DNA from 3 places in the Arthrobacter sp. CAN_A212 genome. Region 1 is predicted to be linked to each of the others. Evidence: riboswitches for the same ligand, from Rfam matches in the RefSeq annotation. Region 1 holds a riboswitch; each other region holds the start of a gene.

Region 1 (8,236 bases):
CAAACGCCTTGACAGATTCCGAAACGCCACCGCTGGCCGAGAACGACCCAGTAGTGCAGTGGCTCCTGAATAGCGATCCTGCGATCCGGTGGCAGGTGTTGCACGATCTAGTCGACGCGCCGCAGGATGAGATAGCAGCAGAGCGGGCGCGGATGGAACACGTGGGGTGGGGCGCTCGGCTGCTCGCCCTGCGGGCACCCGATGGACAGTGGGCGGACGGCGCATGCTTCCCTAATACCGCGGCGTTCGCCGAAAGCACGGCGCAGGCCCTTGCTGCCAGCGAGCCACCGCCGTCGTTCCCATCACCTGACGAGGAACCGATCGAGACACCAGGTGAACAGCAGGGGCAACCATGGACCTCTACCTACCCGGTGCTGCTCGACCTGTGTCACCTGGGCTTATCTCCGAACAGCACGATGATGGGTGAGACAGCCCGGCTGGTCGCGCGCAACTGCCGGTGGGAGTATGACGGATTGCCCTTTTTCGCCGGTGAAGTCGACTGCTGCATTAATGCTGGCACTATTCTGATCGGCACCTACCTAGGCATCGACGTCGGCCCGGTGGTGCAGCGACTCGTGGCCGACCAATTGCCTGATGGTGGCTGGAACTGCTGGGCCGAGTCCCGTTCGGCTCCCGGATCTTTCGCGAGCACTCTTGACGTAGTCGACGCCCTACTGAGGTGGGAGCGACACACTGGTAGGTCCGAGGAGGTCCGCAGGGCTCGCTATGAGGGCGAGGAGTATTTGCTTCGACGCAGCCTGTTCCGGTCCTTGCGCACCGGTGAGGTGGTGAACCCGAGATGGCTTCAGTTTTCCTACCCTCCCCGCTGGCACTATGACCTGCTCAAGGCGACGAGCTACTTCGCCCTGCGTGGCGGACCGGCTGATCCGCGGCTGGCCGAGGCGGTCGAACATGTTCGCGCGAAGCGTCAGCCAGATGGAGGTTGGCTGCTGGATAAGACTCACCCCGGCGCGGTCCACTTTCGATTCGAAGAACCCGATGGCAGCTCGAGTCGGTGGAACACCCTCAGGGCACTCCGGGTTCTGCGCTGGTACGACGCAGCAAACATCTCCGGCTAGCAAGTACGACACCGTGAGAAAAACAGCGGCATGTCGAGTCAGGGTTGAACGGAACACATAAGTGGCAGGTGCCCTCCGTCCAGGGTACCTGCCACTTATGTTCAGTTCACGGAACGAGTCCGAGAGCTTGAGATGTTAGCCGTTGACTCGCACGAAGTATGAACCGGCGAGATCGGACAGTGGGTGCTCCATCGTCAGGTTGGCACCGTTCATGCCGCTGCTGATGACCTTGCCACCGCCAACGTAGATCGCGATGTGTCCGGCGTTGATCACGAGGTCACCCGGCGCTGGCGAGGATACAACCGAGCCGTACTGAGCGAACTGTGAGGGGCCGAGGTCGCCGACGTTCAGGCCGATGGAGCGCAGAGCGCGTTCGACGAGGACGGTGCAGTCCTGGATGGACCCGATCTGCCCATAGGCCGAAGCGACCAGTGCTGCGCCGACTCCGCTGGCTGAAACTGACGGAGCTGCCTTAGCTGCAGACGCAATCGGGGTGATGGGGCTGGAAGCCAAGGTCATCATTGCTGGTTCTGCGGAAACGGGTGCCGCTGCTGGAGCGGGTGCTGCTGCCTGAACGGCTGGTGCTGCTGCCGGAGCGACTGGTGCAGGTGCCGAGTAGAAGGCCTGGCTTGCAGTAGCTGCTGGCACGGCTGCCGCGCTGACGGCTGCCCCACCGGTGAGCTGGATCTGCTGTCCGGGGTAGATGACCGAGGCGTAGGACAGCCCGTTCTGCGCCAGGAGGGTGTCGAGGTTGATACCATTCTGTGCCGCGATTGCGCCCAGGGTGTCCCCGGCAGCAACAGTGTGAACTCCGGAAGCGGCGGGTGCTGAGACTGCGGAGGCGGTCGTTGCTTCGCCCTGCGTGTAGGTTCCTGCGTGGGCGGTCGCTCCGACGGAGAAGACGAGGCTGCCGGTCGCGACGGCGATGATGGCTGGCTTGCCCAGTGCTACGGCATTGGTCTTGGCGGACTGGGTCAGACCTTCAAGAGCGATGGAGTGGGTGGTGGCCGCGCGGTGGCGTGCCGAAATGGACTTACGTGACATGGTGGTTGCCTCTCCCATGCCTGCGGGGTGAGCTGTCGGGTTCGGATGGGAGTCACCCGGCCGTCCACCATCCTTGAGCTTTCTGCCCATCGCAAACGATGCGGCAGATTTGCACTGGATAGTCAGATCGACTTAACCCCGAGGGTCACCGCGTGCGGTGGCCCGGTGGAAACGTGGTTCCCCCGTCCCTGCCATCTGGATTGTGCGAACGGGTCCCGGTGCAGCGGCAGGGCTCGGCATTCTGCGCGGGATTATGATCTCGGCGGGGTGCCGGGATCACTCGAATGAGAGTACCCCACCCAGGTATGGATGTCACGTTACGGTTACGGCCCTCTTTAGGGTGTTGCCCTACTCACGGGTAACCGACGGTCGAGGGACCCCATTTCGCCTCTTGGTTCTCCCGGAGAAACTGGACTTAACCACCAGTGCTCGGCTCGGATCACGGCGGACAACATGGCCGCCAACCACGGCAGCGCGAGTGTACCGATCCAGATCGAGGTGGTGAGTGGTTCCTCCGATGACTCCGGGGCCTCGCGGATCCCAGGCGCGATCGCAGCCGCAGCAATTGCGCCTGGGATGGTGGCCGCGATTTTCGCAGCCGAAGACGGCGAGAGGTCGGTCTACACCGACCCTGCCGTTTTGCGTGCCGGCGACTCAAATCAAACCTATGAAGGCGTTTCGGCCCCCGTGCCCGGGTCCACTTCTCGGGATCATTCGATACCGTCGGTGCCGTCGGCGACGGTGAATAGCGCTTCCGCCGCAAGGTGCCCGAATGGCCGGATCGCCGCTTCCTGTAGCGATGCGTGCTTCACCAGCAACTACTGATGGTTGGATCTGATGTCCGTGAAGGTTTGCCCGTTGTCATTAGAGACCTGGACACTGTTTTCGGTCGCCACCCAGATCCGCAGTGTGGAGTCGTCGAGCAGCTGAGTGGCAACCGCTGCTGCCTCGCCGGGAGCTGAACCCTGTTCGACCCAGGTCAGACCAGCGTCAGCGCTGGTATGGATCTGCCCCTCGGGCGTGATTCCGGCGGCTTTCCCTTCAGAAAGTGCCGTGAACATCAGCAACGGTGCCTCCGGCACGGCTGCCCACGTCACGCCGCCGTCGGTGGAGCGTTGCAGGCCTTCCTCGGTGGTCGCGAGCACAACACTGTCCCGGGGGCTGGCGGCCAGGTTGAACACGGGTATCTGCTCTGCCACGGGCTGCCATAAGGTCCCCTCGGCACTGGTCTGAAGCTGGCCGTCGAAACCGACTATTCCGCCGTCGGTGATGGCGAGGGCATGGAAGTCGGACTCTCCTTGCCGGGACAGCGGTTCCCAGGTTCGGCCTCGATCGGTGGACCGGATCAGCCCCACCGGGTCGGGCAAATTGGTTCCCGAACCGGGATGACCCGAGGCATATAGGTCGCCGTTCCCTGCCGTGGTGAAGCCCATCAGGTCGATGGTCGGCCCGATCTGGATTGCTGGCGACTCCGAGATGTCGAACAGCCCATCATGGGTGGCCAGCAAGACCTGGTTCGTGTCCGGATTCACGCTCATTCCGTGGACGTGACCGGTGGGGTAGCCCTGCGCGCTTGTGGCAGAGCCGGAGGATTCGCTGGTGCCGGAGCTCGGTGCCGCCTGCGGTGAGCAGGCCGTGAGGACCAGGAGGCCGGCCGTGAGAACCACGAGCTTGGCGTGTCGTTGCGGGTATAAGAGAAAAAGTTTGGTGCGGGGCACGGTGATGATCTTTCGGGTCACAGGAAGTAAGGGAGAAAGTGGGGAGGGCCAGATGTCTAGCCCTCCCCCTAGTGAACTCGCGGCAGGTTAGAGCTCGGAGAGTAGTTCTTCCATCTCCTGGATTTCGGCCTGCTGGGTTTCCACGATCGTCTCAGCGAGATCGATCGCTTCCGGGTTCTCGCCGTTGTCAATTTCTTCCTGCGCCATGTCGATCGCACCGTTGTGGTGTTCGGTCATGAACTCAAGGAACATCCGGGCAGCGTCGTCACCTTCGGCTGATTGCAGTTCGGCCATCTGATCCTCGTCCAGCATCCCGTCCATGCCACCCATGGACCCCATGTCATGCCCGTCCATGCCACCTTCGGGCATGACCGGCCGGTCCCAGGCTTCTAGCCAGCTGGTCATGGTTTCTATTTCGGGGCCCTGCGCAGCTTTGATCCTGGTGGAGAGGTCGGTGATCTCAGGGCTGATGCCGTCCTTGGCGAGCATCATGTCGCTCATTTCCACTGCCTGCTGGTGGTGGGGAATCATCATCTGGGCGAACATGGCATCGGCGCTGTTGTGTTCGGCGGACACCTCAGCACCGGATTCGGGTGCTGACGGTAATGATTCCTGGGTGGAAGCGGTTGGTTCGACCCCCGGGGTGGCGGGTTCGTTGTCGCTTCCGCACCCTGCAAGGGTGATGATGGCTGCGACGCTCAGTGCTGAGAGGGAGAGGTAGCGCTTCATGGTGATCTGATCCTTAGTGAATTCATCTGATGAATAGTCTGTAGTGGGTCCCATGCTGGGCGTGTAGGCCGTCGGGTGCGCGCAATCGCGTTCACTACGACGGCAGGTGCCGGTGTTTTATGTCCGGCTGATACAGAGTTGAATCAGAGAAGGAACAGGGATCGAGAGGGGTCGCAAGCGGATCAATGGCGGACCGCGCAGAAGCACTGACCCGGGAACGAATTGGCCGGAACGTACCAGGAACGCCAGGGCGGCGACGACGATGACCGCCAGGAGACACATCCCCAGGGCCGCGCCGTCGTTGCCGCAAGACCCAATACACCCCTGTCCCAATTCGCCGGCGCTCTCTCCCGGGGGGGCTGCGGGGACATCGTTTGCCTGGACGTGGTGGGAACCGCTCAGGGACGTCGCATGTTCGGTGTCCGCTGTCATGGAGCTGGTCGAAAGCACTGCGCCGTGGGCTGAGGCGCCTTGCGCCGAAGCACCGTGCGTTGACGAGCCGTGACCGCCCATCCATACGTGCATTGCGAGGATCCCGATGATCATGGCGGTAAACCAGAGAAAGGTCAGGGCTGAACGCGACAGGTCGAGCGCTATCCTTTGCCTGGTGGTGCCTGTCACTGCCGTTACCCTTTCCTGTCCGTTGATTATTTCCAGCCTAGTGAACTCCGGGCTTGGTCCTCCAATGAGGAGGATGACGCCGGGCGTTTCCTCACTCCGCTAGGTGGTGGTGAAGCGTTCCGGGCTGAGGTCGATCCTGCGCAGTAGCTGCGCGTTCAGTGCGACCACGATGGTTGAGACGCTCATCAGAACGGCTCCCACGGCGGGCGAGAGGACAAAACCAGCGAAGGCCAAAACGCCGGCGGCCAGCGGCACGGCGATCAGGTTGTACCCGGTTGCCCACGCCAGGTTTTGAATCATCTTCCGATAGCTGGCCCTCGACAAGTCGATCATCGCCAGGACTGATCGTGGATCGTTGCCGGCCAGCACCACGCCGGCGGATTCCATTGCGACGTCGGTCCCGGCCCCAATAGCGATCCCCACCTCAGCGCGGGCCAGCGCGGGGGCGTCGTTCACGCCGTCGCCGACCATCGCCACTTTCAATCCGCGGTTCTGCAGTTCGGCGACCTTGGAGTCTTTGTCTTGTGGCAACACGTCAGCGAAGACTTCATCAATACCGAGTTCAGCCCCGACGGCGTCCGCAACCTGGCGTGCGTCCCCCGTGATCATTGCGACCTTCACGCCCCGAGCCTGCAGCGCGTTCACAGCTGCCCGGGACTCATCCCTGACCCGGTCCTCGAGACGCACGGCACCAACAACAGCGCCGTCGCGAACCACATGCAGCACAGATGCGCCGCGGCCGACCCATTCCTGGACGGTATCCCTCATGTCCGAAGGAGTCTCTAGCTGAAGTTCCTTGAGCATATTCGGTCCGCCCACGGTGACCTCGGACCCATCGACCCTCGCGCGGACCCCCCGGCCGGTCATTGACGAAAATCCGCTACCACGGTAGTCGAATGCCACTGCTTCCGGTGTGTCCATAGCCGCCGCGACGATGGCCCGTGCCACCGGATGTTCGCTGTCGGATTCAGCCGCGGCGGCCAGCGCCAACATTTGTGCATCAGCCATTGTCCCGGACGTAACGGTGGCGGTGACGGCGTGCCGACCTTCGGTGAGGGTACCGGTCTTGTCGAACAACACAAGGTCGACAGTGCGCATACGCTCCAACGCCATCCTGTTCTTGATCAACACACCGGCCCTCGCCGCGCGCTCCGTCGAAATGGCGATCACGAGCGGGATAGCCAGACCAAGGGCGTGCGGGCACGCGATCACCAGGACCGTGACGGTCCGGATGACGGCATCATCGGGGCTACCGAATAGTATCCACGCGGTGAAAGTGAGGATGCCAGCGACCAGCGCGAAGTAAAACAGCAGCGCAGCGGCCTTGTCAGCGAGAGCCTGCGCTTTCGACGACGACGCCTGCGCCTCAGCGACCAGGCGCTGAATCCCTGCCAGGGTGGTATCGGACCCGACGGCGGTCACCCGCACCCGGACTGCGTTATCGGTTGCCACAGTTCCCGCGACCACTACCTCGCCGATCGTGCGCTGGACGGTGCGGGATTCACCCGTGATCATCGCCTCATCGAACTCGGCCACCCCATCAACGATCTCCCCGTCTGCCGGCACCCGGGCGCCTGACCGGACCAGGACGACGTCGCCGGTGGCCAGTGAACTCACAGGGACGGTCTCAATTCCCGCGTCGGTGACCTTATCTGCCTCATCCGGCAGGAGCGCCGCCAAAGCATCAAGGGCACCCGCGGCGGATCCGAGGGCACGCATTTCCATCCAGTGCCCCAACAGCATGATGACCACCAGAAGGGCCAGTTCCCACCAGAAGTCCAGGTTGAAATCGCCAATCCCGAGGGTGGTCACCCAGGACGCGATGAACGCGACGCTGATCGCCATGGCAATCAGCAACATCATGCCCGGTTGCCGGGCTTTCAGTTCAGTAACCCCACCTTTGAGGAACGGTGCACCCCCGTAAAAGAAGATGATGGTGCCCAGGATTGGTGAAATCCACATGGCACCCGGGAACTCCGGTGGCGTGTAGCCGACGATCATGGCGAACATATGGCTGAACAACACCACCGGAACAGCCAGGACCAAACTCAACCAGAACTTGTTCTTGAACATGGCGGTGGAGTGCCCCGCATGTTCCCCGTGGGAATGCACCTCATGATCTGCATCCCCGGGCCGGGTTTGGTGACCGTGGTCTTCGGGTTGATCGGGATCCAAGGCGGAGGTCGGTTTTGTCCTGGGCATGGCTTGGCCGTGCGTCTCGTCGTTCGTGTGGTTCTGGTGTTTCATGGTTTTTCTCCTTCAGTCAAACAGGATCACGTCCCGGACCTGGGAAAAGATCAGACGTTAGAAAGCTGGTACCCGGCCTGCTCGACCGCGGAGCGTACTGCTGCTGCGGGAACCACCTGGTTACTGAGGACGGTGACCGTGGAGGTCCCGCCGGCAACGAGATCGATCTGGACATCGGTAACGTCATCAATCTCACCGACTGCAGAGCTAACCCGGGACGCGCACGACCCGCAGGTCAAACCAGCGACACCGAAACTGGCGCTGACGCTGCCAGGAGCGGGAATCGAATTGGCTTTGCTTTCCTGAGGTCCGCAGCAAGCACATCCGGAAGATGATGTGTCTGTAAGAGTCAGATCGGAAGAAGTGCCGCACATGAGGGTCTCCAAAATACGAGGAATGGATATTCGAGAATCAGCGGGTGTAGCCATCCGGCGTCATTCACGTCGGCTGCAGCCGCTCTAGGGACCTTCAAGGAGTAGGCGGCCCGTTGAGGGCCGGACTTCCCACTTGGGTACCCACAATCTATACCCCCTAGGGGTATACGTCAAGGGTTAGTTCGAGTTTGAAGATCTCGCGTCGAATTCGATGTCACATCTATCACCCTGACTATCAGTGCTCGGACGGATAGTCAGCCTGGGATTGATCGGGACGTAAGACCCTGTTTCTGGGCCGACGCCAAGCGGAGACTGGAAATGACTGCGAGGCGAAAGGTGTCCGGCGTGATGTGGGATTATGGGGCAGGGATCAGCGTGGATGTGGCTTTGGAGCGTCCTCCTGCTGGGTGGGATTGTGCTGTTG
Region 2 (10,752 bases), on a different contig from region 1:
TGACACCGAGGTAGTGCGCTGCGTCTTTGACCCGTATCTGCGACATAAAAGCCACTCTAGCCCAGCAGGTGCGTCTCCAGGCAGGAGTGTCCGCGAACAAGGCCTCGGTGAAGCCCTCGTCAGCCGGGGGCCGGTGCGAAGCCGGTGCGGGGCCGGAGCGCGGTGGGCGCGGGGCCGGTGCGCTCTAGTCTTTCTTCAGTGGATCGTGTCCCCAGTTCATCAGGGAGTACCGCCACCGGGAGTGTTCAACGTCGGACGACGGCTTCTGTGCCAGATGTCTGCGGACGTAGCCCACTACTTTGTGCATGTGCGCAACGTCCTCCTCGCTGAGATCCACTTTCCTGGTTCGCAAGATTTTCACAATCCGTCGGCCGGATTCGTGGCCCACCGACTCACCTCCGTTGCCCTTCTGGCCGACAGAACGTGATTCATCGGACTCGAGCCAGTCCTCCAGTGTGGGGGCCGTCATATTGACCGCCTTCTGCCAGTCTGGCCACACCGAATCCAGCGTGTCTTCGGAACCGCTCATGGCTATCGCTCTCTTTCAGGTCGGGGGTGCACCCAGGCATATGGCGGGCCCTCATCGGCTGCGAGTGTCCTGGCAAAGCTAAGGCTGCTGATTGTTGGTGAGAACCTATCACGCGATCGGGACGCCGAAGCAGGTAGGGCCGTAAGGGTCATTTTCCGAGCGGGCGGCACAGCCGGTACTAGATCCGGTTCGCGCAGACAGGCCTCAGGTGGGTGGCAGCCAGGGCGGCCGTTTCCTCGACAAACCGGGGCAGCCATCCCAGCAGCCCATGGTCGGGGGTCGAGGGGACCATGACCAGCTCCGTGTCCGAGCATTGACGAAGGTTGGTGAACGCCCGCAGTGCGTGATAGTCGGAGGTGACCACTAGGACGGTGTCCCAGTCCCGGTCGGCTGCGAGTCGGGCGACGGCGCGTGCTTCTCCACGGGTGGTGAGGGGAGAGGGTTCAAAACACACCCGCGATGCGTGTGCCGGTCTCTTGCAGAGCCGGTCGGCGTCGACGTTCCCGGGGGTGTCTGTCCGGGAGATGGCAAGGATCGGTGCGTGCCCTGCCGCCACCAACTCCTCGGCGAGGGGGAGCCGCTCCGAGCTGTCGCCCCCCAGGACCACCACCGCATCGGCGTTGACTCCAGCCACATAGTCCGGGCCGAACACCGGTGGGTTGATGAACAGGGAATAGCAGGCGAGCAGCCAGATGCAGGTCAACGCCACCAGGGCCGCCGTCGACCGTTGCAGCCATCGCCACAGCACTCGGGTCGGGGGGATTCTCACCGGGTCAACCTTACGGGCAGGCCACCAGCTGGGGCCGTAACCGCCCGCAAAGCGTCCGCACAGACCGGACCACACCCGCGTGGCGCGTTTGGCTCTGCCCATAATCCGTGGTGAGGTGGGGCATGAGCGGCACTAGCCGCCGTCGTCGGCGGCTGTCGCTTGCCGAACCCTCCGGCTCTGGTTTGAGCCGGGCGGGCTAATCAGGCTAAGATGATACGTCGGTCATATGTTCTACAGGAGTTCCCATTAAGAGCGATCTCAGTTCGCCTTTGATTTTCAACGTCAAGGACCTCGGGCGCAGCCCGGGCAGCATGCGAACAATCGAAGAACATGTACCCGCACCAAAGGATTTCGGTGTGGTTCTCATCGGTGTTCAGGAAGGTTCCCCCGTGGAACTGGATCTGAGACTGGAGGCTGTGCACGAGGGAATTCTGGTATCAGGTACCGCAGACGTCGAGATCGTGGGCGAATGTGGCCGGTGCCTGGATCCCATCAAGTACAGCAGCAGCGTCGATGTGCAGGAGCTTTTCTACTACGACGACGTCGAGTTGTCCGAGGGAGAAGAACCTGTTGAAGAGCACCGGGTTGATCGGGATTCAATTGATCTTGAGCCGGTGCTTCGGGACGCAGTGGTAACGTCACTGCCGTTCCAGCCGGTGTGCCGGGAGGACTGTGAGGGTCTGTGCTCTGAATGTGGAGCCCGCCTCGCGGATGACCCCGATCATCAGCACGAAATTTTGGATCCCCGCTGGGCGGCCCTTACCGGGCTGACCAGCACTGCAGCGTCAAGCGACGTGGCAGCAAGTACAGAGTCTGTCGAGAGAGAAGAGAGTTAGTCGTGGCTGTTCCTAAGCGGAAAATGTCCCGCTCGAATACCCGTGCACGTCGGTCCCAGTGGAAGGCAACTGCCCCCAAACTGGTGAAGACCGTGGAGAACGGCCGCGTTACCTACAGCCTGGCTCACCAGGCCAAGGTAGTCACCGACTCCGCCGGCACTGCACTGTTCCTTGAGTACAAGGGACGCAAGGTAGCCGACGTCTAACGACCGCTGTGTGCCCGGCATCGCCGGTGCCTGCAGCGTTCTTATGCGAGTGCGTAAGTAGACGTGGCTAATACTGAAGACCTTTTGAAGCGTCTCGGTGTCTCAATTGACGCCGGGACGCTTCGTCTTGCCCTGACGCACCGCTCCTTCGCCTATGAGCATGGCGGTATCCCCACCAACGAACGCCTCGAATTCCTTGGTGATTCGGTGTTGGGGCTGGCGGTCACCGACGCGCTGTACCGGGACAACCCCGAGCTGTCGGAGGGTGACCTCGCCAAACGGCGCTCCGCGGTCGTCAGCACCCGTGCCCTGGCCGGGATTGCCCGCGACCTGGAGCTGGGCCAGCATGTCCTGCTGGGCCAGGGCGAGAAGCTGACCAACGGGCGGAACAAGGCATCGATTCTCGCTGACACGATGGAAGCCGTCATTGGCGCGACCTACCTCAGCAACGGGATCGAAATAGCCCGGGCCATGGTGATGCGCCTGGTGGGTCCCCTGTTGGGAAGCGCTGCCGCCATGGGCGCCGGCACCGACTGGAAGACCAATATCCAGGAGATCGCCGCTGCGCGCCGCCTGGGCACCATCGACTACAAGGTCACCGGATTCGGCCCCGACCACGCCCGCACCTTCGAAGCACTCCTCACGGTCGGAGGCAAGCCCTATGGCTCCGGATCGGGTCCTTCCAAGAAGGAAGCCGAACAGGAGGCTGCTGCCGCCTCCTGGAAGATGCTCCGGGTTATCGCCGCTGAACCCAAAACAGCGGCCCAGACGGTAGTGGTCCCGGTTGAAGTGCCCAACGTCGCCCACGACGGGATTCACCCTGACGGCGCTGACACTGTTCCTGACCCTGTCATCGGCTTCGCCAATCCGGCATCCGCCGCGTCGGCTTAAGCACGCACCCATGCCAGAGCTTCCCGAGGTCGAGGTGGTGCGCCGTGGCCTCGCGCGCTGGGTCCTGGGACGCACCATTGACGACGTCGACATCCTCGACCCGCGGTCGATCCGCCGCCACGCCCTCGGCGGCGAGGACTTCACCGGCAATCTGGTGGGCGCCCGGGTCCTGGACGTAGTCCGCCGGGGCAAGTTCCTCTGGCTCCCGCTGGCAGCTACCGCAAAGCCGTCAGACACTGCAGCTACGGCCGACACAGACACTGCAGGACCGCCTGTTGCACTGATGGCGCATCTCGGGATGAGCGGGCAACTGCTCGTCCAGGACGCCGAAGCACCCGAGGAGAAACACCTTCGGGTCCGGCTCACGCTCTCTGCGGCGTCCACTGCCGACGCCGGACCGCTCCCGAGGGAACTCCGCTTCGTCGATCAACGCATCTTCGGTGGCCTCTTCGTGACGTCGATGATTCCCACCGCCGACGGTCACGCCGGTGGCCTCGGCGAAAGCCCGCTGCCACTGATCCCCGTCGAGGCGGCCCACATTGCGCGAGACCCACTGGACCCGGCGTTCTCCTTTGCCGACTTCTATGCGAAGTTGCGCCGGCGCAGGACGGGCATCAAGCGGGCGCTCCTGGATCAGTCACTGGTCTCGGGTATCGGCAATATCTACGCCGATGAGGCGCTCTGGTCTGCCCGCGTGCACTATGCACGACCCACCGAAACGATGCGACGGGGCGATGCGCTCCGACTGATCGATGCCTGCCGCGACGTCATGCTGCGCGCACTGGACGCCGGCGGGACCAGCTTCGACTCCCTGTATGTGAACGTCAACGGGACCTCAGGGTATTTCGCGCGTTCCCTCAACGCCTACGGCAGGGAGGGCGAACCGTGTACCCGCTGTGCCGCCGACCCGGGATTCCACGGTAGCTCCCTGATCCGCCGTGAAATGTTCATGAACCGGTCCTCGTTCAGCTGTCCCCGCTGCCAGCCAAAGCCCCGCAACGGGCGCTGGTAAGCGGTAGTCCGGTTAGGCGGTATCACGGTTTTTGCGCAACGCCGCGGGCGCCGACTAGTTCTCCACACCGGGGCCTTGCCCACATACCGGGGGAGAAGCCGCCGCGGGCGTCGACCGTGCGGGACCATCATGCAATGGAAACCTTCCCAGCGCCCGAGCATGGTTCATCACCCCGACGCGAGTTATCGAATCGCTACCCATCACAGCGCCGCCGTAATACAAATGTGACAAAACTGGACGACCCTAGGTACAGTGGTCAGCGCGCAGGGTTCCGTTCAACTCAGCGTCCTCCCGACAGATTGCCCAATTCTGCCGATGTCGTGAGGTCCGTCCGCACATATCCGGCAGAAGCGGAGGAACCAATAGTGGCCGTCGATCGACGGCCTTGGGGTGAAGACTCGATTTCGAGTCCGGGTGGCTCCCATCCGAATCCGACAGCTAACTTCGTAGGCATCGGGAGAGGCTAGATCATGTCCAAGAATCACATCGCGCGTCACCGCGCCACCCCACCGAGCGCGCTCAAGACCGTTTCCAAAGCAGTCAGCTCACACGCTGGCGCCTTCGGCCGTCCAGCCGCTGTGGTTGTCGCCGCATCCGGTCTCATGCTCAGTGCCGGACTCCCGGCCAATGCAGCCGGTGAAATCACCGTCCAGCCAGCCGCCTCGGCGCCAGCCGTCCAGAGCGCTGGATCAGCAACCTACACCGTTCAGGCCGGGGACACCCTCGGAAACATCGCTGCAGCCCAGGGTGTCAGCCTTGAGTCGCTGTTCGCCCTGAACGGCCTCAGCTACGACTCGGTCATCTTCCCGGGTGACGTTATTTCCCTTTCGGGCGGCACCACCCAGGCCACCCAGGTAGCAGCACCAGCACCCGCTGCGGCACCAGCCGCCGCGGTGACCGTTGCCGCGCCGGCTCCGGCCGCGCCGGCTCCGGCCGCTCCAGCCGAGACCAGCACCCTGGGCATCACCACCGCCTCTGAAGCCATCACCCCGATGGCAGCAGCATCCACCGGTGGACAGGCATCGAGCTCAGGCATCGTTGGCACCGCGCTGTCGATGGTCGGCTCGGGCTACGTCTACGGTGGCACCACCCCGGGCGCCTGGGACTGCTCAGGCTTCACGCAGTGGGTCTTCGCCCAGCACGGCATCGACCTGCCCCGCACCAGCCAGGCACAGATGGCTGCCTCAGCCCGCACCAGCAACCCGCAGCCAGGTGACCTCGTCATCCAGAACGGCGGCGGACACGTCGGCATCTACATTGGTGACGGCCAGATGGTCAGCGCGCTGAACCCCAGCCAGGGCACCCTGGTCCACGCGGTCGACGCAATGCCTGTTGTTGGGTACTACACTCCCTAAGTGTCTGACCGGTTGTGTCTGACCAGGCTTAGCCTCTGACCAGGCTTAGCCTCTGACCGGGGGTTCGTAGGCTGAAGGCCGTCAGGCTTGAAGCCGTCGCCGCAGGCAACCTGAGGAGATCGGGCACAACTAACGAATGCGCCATCGGAGAATTCCGGTGGCGCATTCGTGTGTCCACTTTCGCGCTCATATGCGCATTTTCACCGACGTATGGTCCCGGAGCGTACGCCCCAGTATTCAGCGGGCAGAGGATATTCGGTGTGCAGAGGACTCCTGGCTACAGCTGCCGGTAGTGCTCCGAGAGCCTGGCCAGGCCCTCATCGAGTGACACGCCGGGCGTCCAGCCCAGCAGGTCGCGGGTACGCCGCTGATCGAACCAGTGTGCAGTGGAGAGTTGCTCCGCCAGGAACCGGGTCATCGGTGGTTCCGCATCGGCCCCGCTGCGCTGCCACACGAACTCAACCAGCGACCCCGCGCCACGTGCCACCCTTCCGGGAACGCTCCACCGCGGCGGGCGAACCCCACCCGCCCGGCAGATGCCCGCGATCAGTTCGCCGATGGGCCGGGGCTCTCCGTTGGTGACCACGACCGCCAACCCCGCTACCCGGTCCATCCGGCCGAGGGCAGCGGCGATCGCCTCGGCGGCGTTATCGACGTAGGTGGTGTCAACCAGTGCGGTGCCAGCGTCCAGGACGGGGAGACGCCCGGCTCGCGCCCGCTGCAACACCCGCTCCACCAGTTGGGTGTCGCCTGGACCCCACACAATGTGTGGCCTGACTGCCGCAACGCGGAAGCTGTCGCTGTTGGCCTGCAGTGCGATGAGTTCGGCGCGGGCCTTTGTTTGGGCGTAGTGGCCCAATACCTTCTCCGGCGTTGCATCAGTGGCAGCCTGCCCCACGATCGACGTACCCACGTGCGCCACCGAGGGGGAGGAGATGAACACGAAGTCCCGCACCCCGGCGGTGCGCGCCGCATCCAGCAGGCACCGGGTGCCCTCCACATTGACTGCTTCGAAGTCAGCTGCCGCTCCGGCGAACGAGACCTTGGCCGCCAGATGCACCACAGCATCCATGCCCAGCACCGCCCGCTGGACGGCAGTGGGATCGGTGATTGATCCCAGGCTGTCCTCGATGCCGCTCAGTCCGGCTGGACGTCGCTGAAACGTGCGCACCTCGTGGCCCTGGGCCTGCAGCAACTCGGCAGTCACCCGGCCCAGCATCCCGCTGGCACCGGTGACCAGGACCCTCACAGTTTGCCGATCTTTCCGCCGGCCAGCACCCCGGCGGCCCACCGTGCCACGGCAGTCCGGTCAATCTTGGCGTTGTGCCGGATGTCCGTGGGCAGCGCGGGAACCACCAGGACCGCGGACAGCTCAGCGCCAGCGGTGCGGGCGGCACTGCGTGCCTCGGACGCCAGCGATGCGGGTGCGAGCCCCGGTTTTGCCGTCGCCGGGATAGTCTCGACCACCGCGACCACCGCCTGGGTGCCAGCAGGCCCCACGCCCACTACCGCTGCGAGCCCGACGACGTCCACCGCCTCAAGAGCCTGCTCCACCCCTACCGGGGTAAGAACACCAGCGGCCGGGGTGATCAGGTGGGGAAGCCGTCCCTCGACCCAGAGCCGGCCGTCGCAATCGAAATGTCCGATATCCCCGGTGCGGTGCCAGCCACCGGTCCGCGAGCTCTCGCTCTGGGTGAGCCACAGTCGGTAGTAGCGATCCTTCACATGGGGAGCATCGATGAGGATTTCCCCGGTCACCCCAGCCTCGGTGGTGGGTTCGCCGTCGGCGGTCCCCGCCTGGTTGAGTTCACTGACGGCGATCCGTGCTCCCGCGACGGCCCGGCCCACGCAGACGCCGTTCCCAGCGCCCACCACGTTCCCGGCAGCAGCGTCGGCTTCGGCCGAAAGGATCAACCCGAGGTCGACGTCGGTGACGGGCAACGCTTCGGTCATCCCGTAGGGCGTGTGGAGCGACGCCGCGGGAAGAATGCCCAGTAGCTCGGTCAGCAGCCGCGACGGCACGGGGGCGCCAGCCGAAAGGAGCAGCGAAACCCCTGCCAGGGCTTGTCTGCCGGTATCGGTCAGCTCTCCCTGGGTGGCCAGGATGTTCCGAAGCGCTGCGGGGGACGCGAACACGGTGGTCGCGTCGATGGCCGCAACGGCGTCGGCGAGGGCCGACGCTGAAAGGGTCCTGGGTCTGGTGACGTCCATGTCGGGGGTAATCGACGTCGTGCCGAGGGCTGGGCCCAGCAGGGCGAACGGTGCGAAACCCGCCACCAGGGCGTCGCCGGGGCGAATGCCGAAGGTCTCGGAGACAGTGTCCCGCATCGCTGCGAGCCGGCGGTGGGTGTACACGACTCCCTTGGCTGGGCCGGTGGAACCGGAGGTGAAGAGGATGGCGGCGTCGGCATCGGGATCGAGTACATCGGGATCAAGGAAGCCGGGATCGAGCACGTGAACTGATCCGGTGTCACGGGTTCCAGTGTTACTGGTTGCAGTGTGAGGGGTTCCAGCATCGTCGGGCGCGGCTGTCGTCGTGCCCTCGCGGAGCTCCGCGAGTGAATACTCCACCCCGAGGAGTTTCCGCTTGGCGGTGGGGAGCGTGGCAACACTGATGCGGCGGCCGGGCCAACCGAACAGCTTTGCTGCGGTGAGCGCCAGGTCAATACCGATCAGGAAGTCCGGAACCGTCCCGCGAACCGCCTTGCTGAGGCCCTTACGGCCCAGGCCGGCGTCCGCGACGATGATCACGGCGCCGATCCGCAGACAGGCGTAGAGGAGCACCGTGAGCTCCACCCCGGGCGGCACCATCAGGCTCACCCTGCTGCCGCGGCGCAGGCCGATCCGCCGCAGAGCGTCGGCGAGCGAACTGACCTCGTGGTCCAGCCCACGCCAGGACAGGGACCGGCCCATCCGGCCAGCCTCGCCCATATCGGCGACGGCCAACTGGTCGGCGTCGGGACCCTGTGCGCGCCGGGTCAGTTCGTGCTCCAGCGGGGTGAACGACGCGGTCGCGGCGGCTGTGGGGTCGTCGTTTGTTGGGTCATTCTCTGTAGGGTTGTCGCCTGTTCGGGCGTCCTCTTCAGCGGGTTCGGGAGAAGGTGCCCCAGCGGGGGGAGCCAGGGCGCCGTCGAGCCAGTGGAAGAGAGGACCGGCGATGTCCCGGTCCTCGCCGACGAGGTGGCTGGCACCCTCGAACCGGTGAATATCGGCCTGGGGGAGCCGTGCCGCGAGGTCGTTGAGGTAAGTGTCCGAGAAGATGGGATCCTCGGGTCCCCACAGCATCAGCGCGGGCACGTTGAGGGTGCGGATGCCCTCGGCGATGCTCCGGAGCGCCGGATAGCTGGGATGTGATGGTCCGGCGGGAATGTCGGCCACAAAGTCTGCAATACCCTGGCGCCGGGCGCCACCGCGGTATGGCAGGAGGAACGCCTTCCGCACCTCCTTCGGCAGCGCGGGCCGGGCCAGCGCGTGGGTGACATCCAGGAACGCCGACGTGTCCTTCGTCCCCCACCGGTGCACCAGCGGGTGGAGCGCCAGACGCAGGGGAGCGGGAATCGCACGCTTGGGGTCCTGGTGGATTGCCGTGTTGGTGAGCACGACGGCGTCGACGAGGTCCCTGCGCTGGTGCGCGAAGCCGAGGCTGACAACGCCGCCCCAGTCGTGGCCGACGGTGATGATCGGTCCGGTCAGGTTCATGGTTTCGACGAAATCGTTGAGGTCCTGGACCCGGTCCGCGAGTCGTCGGAACCGGCCGGTTCGTTCAGAGAGTCCCATGTTCAGCTGGTCGACGGCAATCACCCGCCAGCCGTGCTCAGCCCCTGCAGCAAGCACGCTCCGCCACAGGTAGGACCAGGTGGGGTTGCCGTGCACGCACAGCAGGGTTCCGCGGGCAGGCTCGGTGAGCTGCGCGCCGTTATCGAGGTAATGCCAGCTGTTGGTGGTTCCCTCGGGATCTACTGCGGCATGGGAGGGGACGTCTCGGTAGTGCGGCCACGAGGGGTCGACACCGGGAAGTGCTACCACGCAATCTCCAGCATCGCGGTGTTCAACCCGGACCCGACGCCCATGCAGAGCACCCGGTCACCGGAGGTGAGGGTCTGGGCCTCGGCGGCCAGGGTCATCGGCAGTGATGCCGGACCCACATTGCCCCACTTCTGGAAGGTCATGGGCACCCGGGACGGGTCTAGGTCAATCGCCTCGACGATCGCGTTCGTGTGGGTGCTGCTCACCTGGTGGGTGATGTAGCGGTCCATCGCGGTCCAATCCCACTCCTGCTGCGCCTCATTCCAGGCGTCGACCACCAGCTCAAGGCCGCCGTCGAGCAGTCCCTGCGCATCCGTGTACATGCCGTCGATCCCGCCGACACAGAGTTCGTGGTGTTCGGTTCCGGCTCGTGCCACGCCGCCCAGGACGCGGTGCGCGCCGGGGTGGGCGTCGGCCGGGCCAAGGACAGCAGCGGCTGCTCCGGATCCGAGGGTGAGCGTAGCGAACTCCTGAAGGAAACTGGCCCGGGTGGCCTCGGGCTGGTTCAGGCGGCGCAGGGTGGCTTCCTGGGTGGTCTGGGAGTCTTCACCGTTGACCACCATGGCGTACTGGATCTGCCCGGCCTCGATCATGTTCGCGGCCAGGGTGATCCCGTTGACGAAGCCGAGGCACGCATTGGCGACGTCGAAGTTCATGGCGGAGGAGGGCAGGCCGAGCCCGTTGTGGATCTTCACCGCAACCGATGGTTCCAGATTGGTCCGGGTGACCGAGGTGTTGATCAGGAGGCCGATCTGCGACGCCTCGATGCCCGAGGACGCCAGTGCTTTGGCGCCCGCCTCGATGGCGGCGTCGTCGAACCGGGTGCCGGGAGCCCACCAGCGGCGTTCGGTGATTCCCGCCACGCGCTGGAGCAAACCGGAGGAAAGCCTCAGACGCTTCAGCGCCGGAGCCAGTACACGGTCGAATTCGTTTGAGGTGACGATGACCGGAGCCTCAACACTTTCGATGCCCAGGAGGGCGGTGTTGTGGTGTCGGAAGTTGAAATTGCCGGTCAAATTTCCTGCCTTGTCGACTGTTCAGTGCGCCTCGATAACCTGCGCTGGATGGCCCTGAGGGCACTCGGACGCACAAACGGATCTAACGATCCGTTATAAAGCCTACTTGGTG
Region 3 (10,752 bases), on a different contig from region 1:
TCTACCTGCGGCGGGCCCTCCCTCGAAGGGCTGACGGTCGAGGGGCCGGCTGAAAGGGCTAGAGCCGCCGTCGGGCCCGGACGCCCGAAATCACCAGGCCCATCATGAGGACGAAAGCGATCGGAAGAAAGAAGTAGGCCCCGGCCATGAAGCCCGGCCAGACTTCGCCCTGCAGGAAGGCGGTGACCAGCACAGCCGTCAGGCAGAGAAGGCCGACAGCGGCCAGTAGCACTGCTGCCACCATCAGCACCAGTCGGGGCTTACCCGGTGCGGGTTCGCGGGAACCGTGGTCAGGGGTGGGGCTGGGGGAAGTATTTGACATAACGCTAACAGCGTACACAGTGTGTCCCCTTCACAGAGCACCCCGGTGTAGGGGATATTCTGGAGGATAGAGACTTTCCCGACGAGACGCTGACCCGCCGCAGAACCTTAGGCACCGAATCCTTACCAGGGGATCGGCACGGTAATCGCAGCGTCCGACGCAGAACCTAAAGAACGAGGTAACGACGTGCCTATTGGCAAGGTCAAGTGGTTTGACGCTGAAAAGGGTTTTGGTTTCCTGGCTACCGACGACGGCCAGGAGGTCTTCCTCCATGCCTCGGCGCTGCCGGCCGGTGTGACCGAGGTGAAGGTGGGCACCAAGCTGGAGTTCGGCGTCGCCGACGGCCGCAAGGGGCTGCAGGCCCTGTCCGCGCGCATCCTTGAGGCGCCGCCATCAGTGGCGAAGGCGTCCCGCAAGAGCGCCGATGACATGGCAGTCATTACCGAAGACCTCATCAGGCTGCTCGACGACGTCTCCAACGGGCTGCGCCGCGGCCGATACCCGGACAAGTCGCACGCCGGCAAGGTGGCAGCGGTGCTGCGCGCCGTTGCCGACGACCTGGACGCGTAGACCTCCATGGACTCCGACCTTGAGATTGTCGCCCACCCGGACGCCAGCGCGTCCCCCGACGCTGACCCCGGTGTTGCCGGGACCGCCGCCGTCCCGCCAAAGCGCAGGGCACCGCGCAAACCGTCGAAACCCGACTCGGTGCTGGCCGACGCCGTGGAGTTCGCACGGAACGGCGTGCTGCAGGTAGCCGAACCCGGGCAGGTCGGCGACCACGTGGGTTCCTATCCCGACGCCGAACGGGTGGTCACCCACCGTTTCGTCGCACACCTGCCCGGCTACGGCGGCTGGCACTGGTTCGCCACCCTGGCGCGGGTGCCCCGCGGCAAGGAACCGACCATTTCCGAGGTGGGACTCCTGCCGTCGGAAACCTCTCTCCTCTCCCCACCCTGGGTTCCTTGGGCCGAACGGGTGCGCCCCGAAGACTCCGCTGGACAAGACACCGCTGGCGAAGACACTCCCGGTGAAAGTTCCGCCGGCGAAGATTCGTCCACCGACGCCTCGTCCAGTGGGCCCAACTCCCGGGAAGTATCCGCCAGGGAAAAGCCTGCCAGCGGCGAAACACCCTCCTCCGACGAAACACCCTCCGACGCAGCACCCTCCGACGCGGCACCCGGAGGCGAATAACCAGTTGACTCACGGTAGACGTGGAGTGCGCCGAGCGGAAGTCACCTGATGGGGATGTTCCGTTCGCTGCATATCCACAACTACCGGGTCTGGTTCATCGGCGCGCTGGTCTCCAATATCGGGACCTGGATGCAGCGCACCGCCCAGGACTGGCTGGTGTACGACATCCTCACCGACCAGGACGCTGCGGCCATGGGCATCGTGATGGCCCTCCAACTGGGCCCCCAGCTATTCATCGCACCCTGGGCCGGATTGATCGCCGACTCCGTCGACCGGCGCAAACTGCTGATCCTCACGCAGCTCTCAATGGCTGCACTCGGGGTCGGTCTGGGTCTGATGGTGATCCTCGGGGTCGCCGAGCTGTGGCACGTGTACGCGTTTGCCCTGGCGCTTGGTTTCGTCTCGGCCGTTGATGCCCCGGCTCGCCAGACCTTCGTCTCCGAACTGGTCCGGGACGACTACCTGCCCAACGCGGTGGCCCTGAACAGTGCATCCTTCAACGGTGCCCGGATGGTTGGCCCGGCGGTGGCGGGACTGCTGACGGTGGCGGTCGGCGCCGGCTGGGTCTTCATGATCAACGCTCTGACCTTCGGCGCCATGATCTTCGTCCTCATGACCATCAGGCGCTCCGAGCTGCGGGTCCTGGAGAAATCACCGCCCGGCAAGGGCCGGATCCGTGAGGGTTTCCGCTATGTGCGCAACCGCCCGGACCTGATGATGGTGATGCTCGCGATCTTCATCGTCGGGACCTTCGGGCTGAATTTCGCAATCTACATCGCGGCGATGGCCCGCACCGAGTTCAACAGCGGCGCCGGCGTGTTTGGTGTGCTGTCATCGGTGATGGCCGTCGGATCGGTGGCCGGCGCACTGCTCTCCGCCCGGCGCAGCAAGCCGCGCCTGAGGTACATCTACGGCGCGGCGGCCGCCTTCGGGGTGGCGTGCGGGGCCGCCGCGTTGGCCCCCACCGTCTGGCTCTTCGGGATCACGCTGGTCCTGGTTGGCCTGTTCGCCCTCACCCTGATGACCAGTGCCAACGCCTATGTCCAGACCACCACCGAGCAGGTGATGAGGGGTCGGGTGATGGCGCTGTACTTCGCTATTTTCCTGGGTGGCACCCCAATTGGTGCACCGATCGTCGGTCTGGTCTCCAACGCGTTCGGGCCACGCTGGAGCCTCGCCGTCGCCGCAGCCGCAGGTATTATCGCGGCAATGGCCGGGATGATCTGGGCCTGGCGCGCCCACCACCTCAGGCTGCGGTACGAATCCGCCCCGCGGCGACGGTTCCGGATTGAGACCGACTTCGGGAAGCCGGCCACCGACCCCTGACAGGACGGTTCCTCCCGGTTACGAAGCCTGCCCGATCACGAAGTCGATGCACGCCAGCAGCGCCGACACGTCGTCCGGCTCAATCGAGACGAACGTCGCGATACGCAGTTGGTTGCGGCCCAGCTTCCGGTAGGGCTCGACGTCGACAATTCCGTTGGCGCGCAGCACCTTCGCCACCAGTGCGGCGTCGATGGATTCGTCGAAGTCGATGGTCGTAATGACGTTGGAGCGGTCCTCCGGGCGGGCCACGAAGGGGGTGGCGACGTCGGACGCCTCAGCCCACTCATAGATCCTGCCCGCCGAGTCGGCCGTGCGGGCGGCAGCGAACCCCAGCCCGCCGCTCTGGTTCAACCATTCGACCTGGGCGTTCAGCGTGACCAGGGTGGCCAGGGCGGGAGTGTTGTAGGTCTGGTTCAGCAGCGAATTGTCGATGGCGGTCTTGAGGCTCAGGAAGTCGGGAATCCAACGGTCCGTGGCGGCGATTCGCTCAGCGCGTTCCAGCGCGGCGGGGGAAAACAGGCCCAGCCAGAGTCCGCCGTCGGACGCGAAGTTTTTCTGCGGGGCAAAGTAGTAGACATCGGAGGCGCTGACGTCGACATCGAGGCCACCGGCCGCCGAGGTGGCGTCAATGAGGACCAGCGCGTCGGGTGCGGCGCCGTCCACCCGGTGGACCGGCGCGGCAACGCCGGTGGAGGTTTCGTTCTGCGGCCAGGCGTAGACGTCGACGCCCCCCTCAGCCTCGGGGGTGGGGCGCGTCCCGGGAGGGGAGGTGATGACCGAGGACGCCTGCAGGAAGGGCGCCCGGTTGGTCGCGGACGCGAACTTGGAACCGAATTCCCCGAACGACAGATGCTGGGCCTTGTCCTGCACCAGCCCGAAGGACGCTACGTCCCAGAAAGCGGTCGACCCGCCGACGCCCAGGACCACTTCATAGCCGGCCGGCGCAGAAAACAGCTGGCTGAGGCCCTCGCGGACGGAACCGACAAGGTTCCGCACCGGTGCCTGACGGTGGGAGGTTCCCAGCAGCGTTCGGCCAGCCTGCGTCAACGCCTCCAACTGGGCGTCGCGAACCTTCGACGGGCCAGCACCAAAGCGCCCGTCGGCGGGGAGGAGCCCCGCGGGGATCTTTTGGTCCGGGGAAATGCTCATGGTCTCTCCAAGCGGTTGGCGCGGGACGTCGTCGGGATACATTCTGCCGCACGGCGGCCTAGCCCCCGCAATTATGAACAGCCCTACGCCGCGCCCCTCGTAGGGCAGCCAATTGCCGTGGCCAGCAGGAAATGGGTTAACCTTGGGAGGCGTAGAACTTGTGTTCGGCGCTGGCATCAGGCGCCGCGCTTGCACCGCGAAAGCCGCCCGCTGTTCCATCCCGCACCAGTGCCTAGGAGCTGAACCGCATGACGGACCTCATCGATACCACTGAGATGTATCTGCGGACCATCCTGGAACTGGAGGAGGAGAACATTGTTGCCCTCCGCGCCCGGATCGCTGAACGCCTCCGCCATTCAGGCCCCACCGTCTCGCAGACCATCGGACGGATGGAGCGCGACGGACTGGTGGTGGTGTCCGGCGACCGTCACCTCGAATTCACTGACCTGGGACGGCGCCGCGCGATCGGTGTAATGCGGAAGCACCGCCTTGCTGAACGGCTGCTGTCGGATGTGATCGGCCTCGACTGGGCCTACGTCCACGAGGAAGCCTGCCGCTGGGAGCACGTCATGAGCGAACGGGTTGAGCAACGCCTCTACGAGCTGCTCGGCAAGCCGACCGAGTCTCCCTACGGCAACCCCATCCCCGGGCTGGAAGCGTTGGGCGGCCCGCCCGCCGAAGGGTTCTCGGTTGGGGTGCGCAGCCTTTCATCGGTGATCGGCACTTCCCCGGCCGGATCTGTGATTACCCTGGTCCGGCTTGCGGAACCCATCCAGGTGGACCCGGAGCTGCTTTCCCAACTGGACGAGGGTGGATTGCGTCCCGGAACTGCCATCTCTGTGCAGTCGGTCGGGGACTACGTCTCGGTCCGAGTGGACGGTATCGAGGGTGCGCTGGAGCTCCCACACGAGGTGGCAGCCCACGTGTTCGTGTCTGTTTCCCCAGCCGCCGGCTAGCGCCGAAGGGCAGCCGCGTGGCTCTGAACCGCGGATGGTCCAGACAAGTTGCCCTCCTTTGGGGTAACGAACGAATATCTTTCGAGTGAACCTCATCATCTAGAAGCCGGTAGCTGTGAAGGACCGATGTGATGGCCGTAACCATCTCCATACCATTCCGTGACCGGAATGTGACATTAGGTTTGATCTGATGTACCGTCGATCTCGTGCCCAATTCTTCTAGGTTGGTCACTCTCGAGCAGATCGCCTAGCTCTGCCACTGCCCGAGATCCGTTCGCACAATTCGCATGGCAGAGGCGGGGGAACCACATTAGTGGGTTTCGCAAGAAATCCTGGGGTTAAGTCGTGCCATTCCGAAAAGGAACCGCGCGGCCGGGTGACTCCCATCCGAATCCGACAGCTCACCTCGCAGGCAATTGGGAGAGGCAATCGAACGTGTCATGTAACTCTGCTCTGGGCCGCCACCGTGCCGTCCGCACCAACCCCTTGACCGCCATCTCAGATGCCGTGTCCTCCAACGCTGGTTCGGTCGGTCGTCAGGCCGCAGTCCTCGCGGCAGCAACCGGCCTGGTACTGACCGGCGGAGTATCAGCCAACGCCGCTGATCTCTCCCCCCAGGCTAACGAGCGAGCCACCATCGCCTCCACTCTGGAAATCCAGGCGGCACCGGCAGTTGTCGAAGCTCCGGCAGACGCCGAGATCGCCTTCAACCGCACAGCGGTCAAGGCTGTCGCAGCCCCCGCGGTAGTCAAAGCCCCGGCAGTCAAGGTTCAGGCCGAAACGGTTGCCGAGATCGAAGAAACCCCCGTCGAGGCACCGGCAGCAGAGCCCGTCGCCACGGAGCCCGCTGTCTCCGAGCCGGTAACTGTAGCCCCAGCGGTCGCAGCAGAACCAGTCGCGCCAGCAGCACCTGCCGTAGTCGTTCCGGCAGCTCCGGCAGCCGCAGTCACTCCAGCAGCCCCAGCAGCCCCAGCCCCAGCAGCCCCAGCCCCAGCAGCCCCAGCCCCAGCAGCCCCAGCCCCAGCAGCCCCAGCCGCACCGGCTCCCAAGGCTCCAGCCGCCAAGAAGACCCCCGCCGTATCCTCAGGCGTGGCCGCCACCATTGCTGCCGCAGCCCAGGGCCAGCTCGGTGTCACCCAGGACTGCACCCGCCTTGTGAGCAACGCCCTTGCAGCCGCAGGCATCAACTTCCACGGCTGGCCAGCCGGATACCTTTCCCTGGGCCGCACGGTCAGCGGCGGCGAGGCCATCCCCGGCGACCTCATCTACTACGCAGACGGTGGCGCTGGCGTTGCCCACATCGCCGTCTACATCGGCGGCGGCAAGGCCGTCCACGGTGGATTCAACGGCAACCAGACGGTAGTCGCCCCCGCCGATCTCGGTTCCGGCCCGGTCTACATCCGCGTCGGCGGCTAACCCACCACGAACCACCAGAAAGGACCCGGAGGATTTCGATCCCCGGGTCCTTTCTGCGTCTGGGGCCGTCACTCCAGAGGTACGACACGCACGACACGGGCGGCCACCAGCGGTGAGAATTGGCAAACCGGGTGCCAGCCGAACTACCCTTACATAAAATAAGTCAGTTGTAGTCCTGTTTCCCCGGACCACAGGGACGCGGGCAATTCTCGGCAAAGAGGAATGTGCATGCGCACTCTCGTTCTGAATGCTGGATATGAGCCACTGGCGGTAGTGACCTTCCGCCGGGCGCTGGTCCTTGTGCTCGCGGGCAAGGCAAGTGTCGTCGCGGAGGGGGAGGAACCGGTGATCGGACCCAACGAAATCCTCGGTCGGCCCTCGGTCATCCTGCTGAACCGGTACGTGAAAATTCCCTACCGGCACACCCTTGTTGCTACCCGGCGGGGTGTCCTGCGGCGTGACAACCACCTGTGCGCCTATTGCGGCAAAGCCGCCGCCACCATCGACCACGTCTTCCCCCGGTCCCGCGGCGGGGACTCGAGCTGGGAGAACCTGGTGGCCTGCTGTCTGCGGTGCAACAACGACAAGGGCGACAAAACCCTCGCCTCGCTCGGCTGGCAGCTCCGGATGACCCCGCAGCCGCCCCGCGGGAACCCCTGGCAGCTTCGCGAGATTGAGAAGCCTGCCCCACAGTGGAGCGCTTTCCTCCGCTCGGAGACCGCCGCTTGAGTGCTCAGTCACCCGTTGTCTTCAACGCCGTTGTGCTGTCTGGGGGGCGCTCGTCCCGCCTGGGAGGCACACCGAAGGCCCGCCTGGAACGCGATGGGCGGAGCTTGCTCGACCTCACCTGTCTCGCCGTAGCAGACGCGCGCCGGGTGGTGGTAGTGGGACCCGAGGAACATTCGCTGGCCGGTGGACTTGGCTCGGACGGCGCAACCACAACGCCCGCCGACGGACAGCTGCTCCGTGAGTTTGTCCGAGAGTCGCCGCCCTTTGGTGGGCCCGCCGCCGCACTGGCTGCCGCCGTCGACCACTTGGGTGACGACGACGCACCGTGGCTTCTGGTCATGGCCTGCGACATGCCCCGGGTCGACCAGGCCATTCCTGCCCTGCTGGCGGCCGCGGCCGGCGACGCCGAGTCTTCGTACATGGCCCGCGACGGCGGGCGGGACCAGCCGCTGGCCGCGCTGTACCGAATGGATTCCCTCCGTGACGCGGTGGCGGCGGTCCACCGGAGCGGCGGCGCCCAGAATCTATCGATGAAGGCACTCCTTGCTAGGGTGCAATGGAGAGCAATCGACGTTCCGCCGGGAAGCACCGCCGACGTCGACACCTGGGCTGACGCCCAAACCCTCGGTGTCTCAGCCACACCGACCTAGACCGCAGGAGCAGCGATGAAAAAGCAGGATCAGATCCTCCAGGAGTGGAGCGCCCAACTTATCGAGGCCTTCGAACTGGAGGGGACAACCATCGACATCGATGCCATTCTCTCCCTCGCCGGGGATGCAGCCCATTCGATCGTGCGCCCCGCAGCACCCCTGACCACCTTCATCGCCGGCTACGCGGCCGGTCTCGCGGTGGCCAGCCAGCAGGCCACCGAGGCGGTGGCCATGGAGTCGGCCATCGAGGCGGCCCGGCGTCAATGCCCGCCCCAAGAGGCAAGCCCTGCAGCGACGGACGCCCCGTGAGCGAATCACCGACAGCGGAGACCGCCGCGAACCAGGCCGAGACCCCCTTGGTTGCGCCGCCGGGTGGCCGTAACCTTGACTGGGAGCAGGCCCGACGGGCCGCCTTCCACGCCGGCAGTCCGCTGGCACACCAGACGGTTCCCTTGTCCGAGGCGCTCGGCCAGACACTGGCGGAACCGGTCACCGCGCTGCAGGCCATCCCGCACTACGCCTCCTCAGCGATGGACGGCTGGGCGGTCAACGGCGCCCCACCCTGGCAACTGGTCAGTCACGCACCCAAGGAAGAACACCCGTGGCAGCGCCCCGCCCCGCACCGGGACTCCGGGGCAGGTCCCTTGGCGCCCGGAGAAGCGACCTTCATCCTCACGGGCGGTGTGGTTCCCGACGGCGCGACCGGAATCCTTCGCACCGAGCACGGGATGGTGCGCGGGGACGTGCTGGACCGCAATGATTCCGCCCGGCCCGACGAGCCCCGACCCCAGGAGCACATCCGCCCGGCAGGTGAGGAAGCGCCCGAGGGTAGCCTGACCATTCCGGCGAATGTGACGCTCAACCCCGCCCAGATCGCCCTGGCAGCAGTCTGTGGGTACGATAACCTTCCCGTGCTGCGTGCCCCCCGCGTCTCCCTCCTCCTCACCGGCGATGAGGTGATCGAAGCGGGCCTCCCCGAACCGGGACAGGTGCGCGACACCTTCGGCCCGCAACTGCCTGGGCTGGTGCAGCTGATGGGTGGACACGTGGACACCTCCGGCCGGGCCAAGGACGATCTCGACGACGTCGTCGCCGCCATCAGCGCTGAGGCCCTCGACGAGCTCTCCCTCGCCCGGGCCTCCGGCGATGTGCTGATCACCACCGGTGGGACTGGCAGTTCCTCGGCCGACCACATCCGGCGCGCACTGGAAACGCTTGAGGCGGAGTTCATCATTGATGGCATCGCGATGCGCCCTGGTCACCCGACCCTGCTGGCGCGGCTGCAGGATGGTCGGTTCCTGGTGGGTCTTCCCGGCAACCCGCTGGCGGCCATGATGGCCATGTTCACCGTGGTTGGTCCCCTCCTCGCCGGGCTGCGGGGCGCACCGTTCCCCGAGACCGAGGAGACCACCGTGGGGGAGGACTTCGACGAGCTCCCCGGCCGCAGCCGGCTCGTGCCCTACAAACTGCAGGATGGTCGGGCCGTCGCCGCAACGCATCAGCGCTCGGGGATGCTCCGTGGGCTGGCCTCGGCCGGCGGGGTGATGGTGGTGCCAGCCGAGGGCTGCGTCGCCGGGGACCGCCTCAAAGCGCTGCGCCTGCCCTGGATCAGCTGACGTACCTCTGCCAGGTCTTACTTCTGCTTCGGTAGCGAAACACGCCGTAAACACCAGACGCCCCCGTTCCTCGGAACGGGGGCGTCTGGTGTTTACGGGGTGAACGGGTTACGCGATTTTTTCCAGTCTGATGATCACAGATTTGGATGTCGGCGTTCCACTGACATCGGCAGTGGAATCCAGTGGCACCAGGACATTGGTCTCCGGGTAGTACGCGGCGGCGCAACCCCGGGGCGTCTGATAGGTGACCGCACGGAAGTTTTCCGCCCGGCGCTCCACCCCGTCGGAGAACTGCGACACCAGGTTCACGATCTCGCCGTCGGCAATGCCTGCAGCCGCCAGATCATCCGCATGAACCATCACCACGCGTCGTCCGCCATGGATACCGCGGTAGCGGTCGTCCTTGCCATAGATGGTGGTGTTGTACTGGTCGTGCGACCGCAGGGTCTGCAGCAGCAACCGTCCCTCGGGGATCTTCGGGTACTCGAGCGCGTTGCCCGTGAAGACCGCCTTACCGGAGGGAGTGGTGAACTTCCGGCCATCGCGGGGGCCGTTCGGGAGCACAAACCCACCGGTGTCAATCCGGGTGTTGTAGTTCTCGAAGCCCGGAATGACAGCCTCAATGTGGTTGCGGACCACCGAGTAGTCGGCCTGCGCCGCTACCCAGTCGATCTGGGGGGCGTTGTCGCGGAACGGGCTCTGCGGCCGGGCGAACAGCCGGTCGCTGAGCTCGCACACGATCGCGATCTCCGAGCGCACATCCGGTCCCGGGGGCCGCAGCCGTCCACGGGACGCGTGCACGGCGCTCATGGAATCCTCGACGGTGACCCGCTGGTCACCGCTGGCCTGGGTGTCCTTGTCCGTCCGGCCCAGGGCCGGAAGGATCAGAGCACGGCGGCCGGTGATCAGGTGCGAGCGGTTCATCTTGGTGGACACCTGCACCGTGAGCCGCGTGTTGCGCAGCGCCTTGTCGGTGACGTCAGAGTCCGGGGTGGCGCGCACAAAGTTGCCGCCCATCGCCATGAAGACCTTCGCGCCGCCGTCGCGCATCGCCCGGATGGCTGCGACGGTGTCGAAGCCGTGCTTCCGGGGGGAGGCGAAGCTGAAGTGGGAATCGAGGGCGTCGTGGAAGCCGTCAGGCATCCGCTCGAAGATCCCCATGGTCCGGTCACCCTGCACGTTCGAGTGCCCGCGGACAGGGCAGACGCCCGCGCCTGGCTTGCCAATGTTGCCCTGCAGCAGCAGCACGTTGACGACGTCGCGCAGGGTCTTCACCGAGTGCTTGTGCTGGGTCAGGCCCATTGCCCAGCAGACGACAGTGCCGGGGGAAGCGATCATCCGGTCGCCCACCGATGTGATCTGCGACTTCGGGATACCACTGGCCTCGACGATCT

The links. Region 1 has a riboswitch for cyclic di-AMP ahead of IWX64_RS16050 (C40 family peptidase). Riboswitches for the same ligand answer to the same signal wherever they lie in the genome.
Region 2: it holds a riboswitch for cyclic di-AMP, as region 1 does, so the genes downstream of both, IWX64_RS07760 (C40 family peptidase) here and IWX64_RS16050 (C40 family peptidase) in region 1, are expected to answer to the same signal.
Region 3: it holds a riboswitch for cyclic di-AMP, as region 1 does, so the genes downstream of both, IWX64_RS04920 (NlpC/P60 family protein) here and IWX64_RS16050 (C40 family peptidase) in region 1, are expected to answer to the same signal.

What each region holds. Positions count from the first base shown of each region.
Region 1 covers NZ_JADOUT010000038.1:74-8,309, forward strand. The annotation lists gene IWX64_RS16045 (hypothetical protein) at 9-1,079, shown strand; gene IWX64_RS16050 (C40 family peptidase) at 1,215-2,123, opposite strand; cyclic di-AMP (ydaO/yuaA leader) riboswitch at 2,126-2,340, opposite strand; gene IWX64_RS16055 (F510_1955 family glycosylhydrolase) at 2,942-3,862, opposite strand; gene IWX64_RS16060 (DUF305 domain-containing protein) at 3,929-4,570, opposite strand; gene IWX64_RS16065 (hypothetical protein) at 4,688-5,191, opposite strand; gene IWX64_RS16070 (copper-translocating P-type ATPase) at 5,291-7,438, opposite strand; gene IWX64_RS16075 (heavy-metal-associated domain-containing protein) at 7,489-7,866, opposite strand; gene IWX64_RS16080 (SHOCT domain-containing protein) at 8,192-8,236, shown strand, end outside.
Region 2 covers NZ_JADOUT010000007.1:94,865-105,616, reverse strand. The annotation lists gene IWX64_RS07795 (TOBE domain-containing protein) at 1-46, opposite strand, end outside; gene IWX64_RS07790 (DUF3140 domain-containing protein) at 185-529, opposite strand; gene IWX64_RS07785 (YdcF family protein) at 708-1,298, opposite strand; gene IWX64_RS07780 (YceD family protein) at 1,568-2,134, shown strand; gene rpmF (50S ribosomal protein L32) at 2,137-2,340, shown strand; gene rnc (ribonuclease III) at 2,404-3,231, shown strand; gene mutM (bifunctional DNA-formamidopyrimidine glycosylase/DNA-(apurinic or apyrimidinic site) lyase) at 3,242-4,243, shown strand; cyclic di-AMP (ydaO/yuaA leader) riboswitch at 4,544-4,710, shown strand; gene IWX64_RS07760 (C40 family peptidase) at 4,714-5,598, shown strand; gene IWX64_RS07755 (NAD-dependent epimerase/dehydratase family protein) at 5,876-6,847, opposite strand; gene IWX64_RS07750 (alpha/beta fold hydrolase) at 6,844-9,624, opposite strand; gene IWX64_RS07745 (3-oxoacyl-ACP synthase III) at 9,618-10,640, opposite strand.
Region 3 covers NZ_JADOUT010000003.1:131,998-142,749, reverse strand. The annotation lists gene IWX64_RS04950 (hypothetical protein) at 59-322, opposite strand; gene IWX64_RS04945 (cold-shock protein) at 509-892, shown strand; gene IWX64_RS04940 (DUF3027 domain-containing protein) at 899-1,516, shown strand; gene IWX64_RS04935 (MFS transporter) at 1,565-2,842, shown strand; gene serC (phosphoserine transaminase) at 2,861-3,991, opposite strand; gene IWX64_RS04925 (metal-dependent transcriptional regulator) at 4,240-4,947, shown strand; cyclic di-AMP (ydaO/yuaA leader) riboswitch at 5,213-5,377, shown strand; gene IWX64_RS04920 (NlpC/P60 family protein) at 5,383-6,363, shown strand; gene IWX64_RS04915 (HNH endonuclease) at 6,592-7,092, shown strand; gene mobA (molybdenum cofactor guanylyltransferase) at 7,089-7,742, shown strand; gene IWX64_RS04905 (DUF6457 domain-containing protein) at 7,758-8,051, shown strand; gene IWX64_RS04900 (molybdopterin molybdotransferase MoeA) at 8,048-9,358, shown strand; gene IWX64_RS04895 (FdhF/YdeP family oxidoreductase) at 9,467-10,752, opposite strand, start outside.